DNA from 2 places in the Salinivibrio sp. PR5 genome. Region 2 is predicted to be linked to the other one. Evidence: predicted binding sites of a transcription regulator. Region 2 holds the regulator's gene; the other holds the start of a gene.

The links. Region 2 encodes CRP, which controls carbon source genes, mostly activating them, when cyclic AMP is high. Its sites were predicted from a motif close to TGTGANNNNNNTCACA; they were not measured.
Region 1: a site for CRP is predicted at 1,849-1,864, ahead of dinG (ATP-dependent DNA helicase DinG). Genes of this name have one in related genera too.

Annotation. Positions count from the first base shown of each region.
Region 1 is NZ_MUFK01000007.1:13,575-16,768, forward strand. Features, by position in the region: gene BZG82_RS04575 (YccT family protein) at 1-336, opposite strand, end outside; gene BZG82_RS04580 (porin) at 440-1,435, opposite strand; gene dinG (ATP-dependent DNA helicase DinG) at 1,957-3,194, shown strand, end outside.
Region 2 is NZ_MUFK01000005.1:78,958-82,151, reverse strand. Features, by position in the region: gene BZG82_RS03565 (hypothetical protein) at 1-663, opposite strand, end outside; gene crp (cAMP-activated global transcriptional regulator CRP) at 792-1,424, opposite strand; gene BZG82_RS03555 (phosphoribulokinase) at 1,676-2,545, opposite strand; gene BZG82_RS03550 (YheU family protein) at 2,605-2,823, opposite strand; gene BZG82_RS03545 (hydrolase) at 2,972-3,194, opposite strand, start outside.

The sequences.
Region 1 (3,194 bases), on a different contig from region 2:
AAAATAGCTCGACGCTTGGCTTTGTGCCGAAAGGCGGGTATCAATATCAATGGTGGCATCACGTCCATCGACATTAAAATCAAACACATAAGGGCGAGATGTAAAAACAACATCTTTGCTGCCGCGCTTCACTTCCCCTTCATAGCGCATCACTAACTGGTGTTTGCCATCGCTTAGTTCAACACTTTGCTGAGGCGCCCAGCTGTCAAATTCCACTTCGGTGCCATCAATCACCAAAAACTCAACACCCCGTGCTGAGGTGATCGTTGCGGCCTGAGCGACACCTGACAACAGGGTGACACCCAACGCTAGTCCAGCCCATTTCAACTGCTTCATGATTCTTTTCTCACTGCTTTGCCAATACCATAAATAAAAAAGCCGCCCGAAGGCGGCTTTTTAGAACGAATACTACATGCTGTAGTGGTATCGTTAAGCTCGATTAGAACTTAACTTCCATACCTGCAACGTAACCTAGGTCAGCGTTATCTGCGTTGGTATCACCGATTTCAGCATAAACTTTCGCATTGCTGTGCAGTGCATAAGTGACGTTTGCGTAGTAACCATTGACGTTGTCACCTTTCTCAGGATCTCGGCGATCCCAACCAGCGGCAAACGTAGTGTTACCCATGGTATAGTCAGCTGCCAATGAGAAGGCGTCTGTGTTAATAACGTCGTTTGCACCACCAATCGCGTCTGCTTGGGCGTTACCATATGAAGCCGCTAGGCTCACGTTCTCAATACCAGCATACTCAACTTCGAATTGATAGGCGGTAACATCTACGTCAGTAGGAGTACCGTTGAGCTTAACATTACCGTCGTCAGCTTTGTAGTAATAACCACGAACATCAAAGTCAGCTACGCGGTAGCCTAGACGAGCATCAACAATAGACAGCTCTGCAGTACCGTCGTCTTCGCCATCGCTCTTCTGATAGGTTGATACACCACCATAAAGGGTGCCGTTGTCATAAATGTATTTAGCAACTTGGTCACCATGGCTGGTTTCTTCAAGGCTAAATGAAGCTTTTGACAGCTCATAGTCCTTGGTGATGCCGCTGTCATCGCTGATCAGATACTGACGACCGAAAGTGATTTGACCGAAGCTGTCGCTCTTGAAACCTACGAACAGTTCTTTGTTTTCAACGTTACCGTTCGTTGCGTTTTTAGTCAGAGCTTCTTCTGATTCAAACTCAAATGACATACCAGCCAGTACGCTCATTTCAGGCGACACTGCAACTTCAGTATTAACAGCAAGGTCGCCATCATCTAGGCGCCACATGCCATCTTTATCATTACCAATATCTTGGAAGTATTGAACTTCAGCTGCACCAGATAGGTCTACTTTAACGCCGTCTGCGTCATACAGGTTGATGCTTGCAGATGCTGAGCCAGCAGCCAGCAGAGCTGGAACTGCCATTGCTAGAATAGTCTTTTTCATGGTTAATCCACTGCCTTTTCTATTTAGTCATTATGAGTTCTTTTTTGGAACTCTGTTATATGGTGGCTGTCATAATGCTGCAAAGAACAAAATGCCAATCCACTGAAACTTCGTGGGTAATCGTGCAGAACAATTGGGATTCTGTCAACTCACCCTAAACCGTACAGATCATAACTCACAAAGTTTAAAAAACAAATAGTTAGAAGATTTCGCTGAATGAAGATCACAGTAAACGGTCAGACATTAACCAATCTTGATAAAAGTTAACCACAGCACAAAACAGAATTAAAAACTAAATTAATACAGAAAATATTAATTTTTCAGAATAAAAAACTATTCAATAGCTTAAAATAGGCGCTTTCCTAATCGACAAGTAGAACAGCAAGATAGGGCAAATTGGTTCAATATAAATTCGTGATTAGGATCTCATTACCGTAAAGGAATCTTGCAGTTCGGGATCGTTTTCACGTTTTTGAGTCGTGCTATACTGCGCGCCATTCTCCCTTAAGCCGGACTTATTGATGCTCAGCCCTGCCGTAAAATCAGACATCCGCGCCTGCTATCAAACCCTACAAGCGCAACTTCCCCATTTTGTCCCTAGAAAGGTACAAAACTATCTCGTGGCAGAGCTCGCAAAAACGCTAGCAGGCGATTACGACAACAAGCGCCGGCTATTTGTCGCGGAGGCGGGTACGGGTGTGGGCAAATCGATGGCCTATCTTATGGGGGCCATCCCCTTTGCGCTTAATAACAATAAAAAAGTGGTAATTTCGACCGCAACAGTGGCTTTGCAAGAGCAATTAGCCAATAAAGATATTCCATTTTTTCGTCGCATCTGCCCAAAACCGTTTGATTTTATTCTGGCAAAAGGGCGCCAACGATATTGTTGTGCACACAAATTAAGTGCAGTGGCAGATACAGACAGCATTCAAGTTACGCTGTTCACCCAAAAGCCCAAACAAAACGAGCAACGGCTACTCAATGACATGTACTCGGCATTTAGCCGCGGAAAGTGGGATGGCGACCGCGATAGCTGGCCCAAGCCGGTTGCCGATCATCTCTGGCAAGCCATTGCATCAGACAAGCACACCTGCCACGCCGGATTGAACGCTCATCGTCAGTGCCCCTTCGCCAAAGCGCGCGAGGCGATGGACAAAGCGGATGTCGTGGTCGTCAATCACAGTCTATTATTGGCCGATCTCGAGCTAGGTGGCGGGGTGATCTTGCCCGAGCCAGAGCAATGTCTTTATATGATTGATGAAGCCCATCATTTACCGACAGTCGCGCGCGACTTTTCTGCCGCCAATGCCAGTTTACTCGGTGCGACTGGATGGCTAGAAAAGCTCAACCAAGCCGCGGTTAAGCTCGGTAATACCGCGGATATGAAGCGCGCAAGCCGCTTCGTGGATAGTTTATTAGACGCGATCCAAGTGCTGATCCCTACTTTACGCGACACAAACCAAATTATTAGTGGGTTACCCATCAATGAGGATGGCTGCTACCGTTTTGTTGATGGCGAACTGCCTGACGCTTTGGTAGAGCCCTGCCAGCAATTGAAGCAGGCGAGTAAAAAAGCCAACCAGAGCTTGGCGAAAATTCACGATTTGATCAACGAGCGACTGAAAGAAAATGACATTTCGGCCAAGCTCGCCGACCCTGCGCTTGCGGAAAGTGCCTTTTTCTTACAACGGCTCGAGAACCTAGAAAAAGTCTGGTCCCTGATGGCACAACCCAACGCAAACAAAGGTGCACCTCTCGC
Region 2 (3,194 bases):
CACCTCTGGGTTTTGGGGCGATACAAACAAGAACATCGGGAAGCGATAGATCAGCATTAAGTGCGGATCGACCAACAGATTTGCATATTGAGGTCGCTCTGCCAGCTCGCTAAAAGGCTCAATCAAAGCACGCGGGAAGAGGTCAGCCCGTCCGGTATCGACGGCTTTAAAGATATTCTCAAAGCTTGATATTTCTCGAACCCGAAATCCCGCCGACTGCAAGACCTTCACATCCGCCCAGCCTTGCCCTTGGATCATGGTCAGATTATTGAGCCCTGCTTGGTCACTGATTTGTGCAAGCTTGGGTTCGGTGGCTTGATTGGTAATGAACAAGCGATGGCCTAATAGACCCCGAAAAACTGGATAACGGATGGGAAGTAATTCTGACTCAAGGGTACGGTCGGCCCCGAGCCAATCTACCGTCAGTCGTCCTTGTTTCAGCATTTCTACTTTACGAGACTGAGAGCCAATTTGGCCTTGAAAGGGCTGTAACGTGACAGACTTACCCGATTTTTCCGCTAAAAACTCAATCAAGTCGATAGCGTATAAATCGAGGGCAGAGCCAGCCCGTGGTTCTGGGTGGACAATGGTGATATTCGCCGCAGCAGTTGAAGAAACCGCCGCGAGTAGCAATGCAGCAAGGGTGTGACGTAAGCTTCTCATAAACGACATCCTGTTAATCAGTTGTTAGATGGGTCGTTTTTGAAGTGTAGAACTTAGGTAATGAGTTTCCAGTCAATAAAAATAAAAAACCGACGCAAAAGCGCCGGTTTTATCGCAACACGCGAGGATTAGCGTGTGCCGTAAACCACAATGGTTTTACCGTGAGCTGAGATAAGATTCTGCTCTTCCAGCATTTTAAGGATACGCCCAACCGTCTCACGCGAACAGCCAACAATTTGACCGATTTCCTGACGCGTGATCTTGATTTGCATGCCGTCAGGGTGAGTCATGGCGTCAGGTTGCTTCGCCAAGTTCAGTAGGGTTTGTGCAATGCGGCCGGTCACGTCCAGGAAGGCAAGGTCTCCCACTTTCTGGCTGGTCACTTGCAGGCGACGCGCCATCTGAGAGGAGAGACGCATCAAAATGTCTGGGTTAACTTGGATCAGCTGGCGGAATTTCTTGAATGAAATTTCTGCCACTTCGCAAGGTGATTTCGCACGTACCCATGCGGTGCGCTCTTGGTCCTCTTCGAACAGACCAAGTTCGCCGATGAAGTCACCTTGGTTAAGGTAAGACAGGATCATCTCCTTGCCTTCTTCATCTTTGATTAGTACGGCCACAGAACCTTTCACGATGTAGTACAAGGTCTCCGCCTTTTCCCCTGCATGGATCAGAGTACTTTTGGACGGGTACTTGTGAATATGACAATGTGAAAGGAACCACTCGAGTGTAGGGTCTGTTTGAGGTTTTCCTGGAACCATATAACTTATTTCCTCTGCATGTGTTGCCCGGCAACGACGTCCTGTCTTTGTCTGAATGGAAACCCATCAGTCCAATGCACAGAATACGAGGTCTTGGCGCAGGCTACAAGCTCACTGTATGTTAACAAGAGTGTATCTTTTTTCTATCTGGATTTCTTGATTTTGATCTAAGCCAACCGCCTAAAAATTCGGCAAAAATGTGGCTAAGATCACGACCTGAGAAGTAATACACGTTAAGTGCGCTACGGCGCTTAACCTATCTTGCCTTTCTCAATCAACTGTTGGATCAAGGGGCGAATAATCAGCTCCATCGCAAATCCCATTTTACCGCCGGGCACGACCAGCGTGTTGTGCCGAGACATAAAGGCGCCACTGATCATTTGCAGTAAATAAGGAAAATCGACGTTCTTCATGCCACGAAAGCGGATCACGACAAAACTTTCGTCGAGTGACGGGATCCCTTTTGCATTCAGCGGGTTAGATGTATCTACGGTTGGGACGCGTTGGAAGTTAATATGCGTGCGAGAAAACTGCGGCGTAATATAGTGCAAGTAATCGTCCATGGAACGCACAATGGAGTCCGTAACGGCCTCGCGGGAATGGCCGCGGTCGCGCGTATCGCGGACAAACTTTTGAATCCACTCCAAGTTAACGATAGGCACCATGCCGATCAGTAAATCAACATGTTGGGCGACATTGACGTCACCATCCACCACTCCGCCATGCAAGCCTTCATAAAATAATACGTCGGTATTTTCAGGCAGATCTTGCCAGGGAGTGAAGGTGCCCGGCATTTGATTATAAGGCACGGCTTCATCAAAGGTGTGTAGATAACGACGATACTTGCCGGTGCCTTGTTCGCCATATTCTTTAAAAAATTGCTCAAGGCGTGGGAAGTCGTTGGCCGTGGGGCCAAAGTAGCTAATATGACGACCTTGTTCACGTGCTTTACGGATCTCAACATCCATCTCTGGCCGCGTGAAGCGGTGAAAGCTATCGCCCTCTAACCAAGAGGCTTTGATGTTCATCATATTGAACATCTTGCGAAACGCTTCGGAGGTCGTGGTTGTGCCTGCGCCAGATGAACCGGTCACAGCGATGATTGGGTGTTTAGCCGACATGACGAGCCCTGTCATTGATCAGTCTGAATTTACACCGCAGCCCACAATGGGAGGCGGTGTTACGGTCTGAGATCGCGCTGACGACGAATATCCACTGTCTCATGCAGCTCAGAGTATACAATCACGGCATCGCCGGATTTTAATTGTTCGCGCACTTGTTCAACTTTCTCAGCAAAGCTGACTTCCTGCTCACCGTAATCTGTCCCTTCCCGCAACACAAAGTGCTCAATTAAATTGGTCAAGGTTTCGGCTGGCACAGATTGCCATGGAACCATCATACTACATCACCTTTTGCTGACACCTAGATGGCACGGACGCCATCTCCGTGCTTAGGTTGTGAATTAGCTCCCATTTTACCGAATTATGCGCGTAGGTGCAGTGTATCTATGTCGATTCAGTCACAATTTATCGTGACGAATAGGGGCATCAGGTGTCGAGTTGCTCAGCTATCCACGCGGGCACTGCCTCTTCCAACCATAAACGCGGTGCACGCCAACGGCCAGTGACAAACCCAACATGTCCGCCATGGTCAGTGAGTTGATAGCGTATATTGGCCGGTAATGGCGTGGTTGGGATCACCGCGTCGGTCATAAAAGGATCGTCTTTGGCATGAATGATGGTCAAAGGGGTGCGGATCGCAGGCAACACG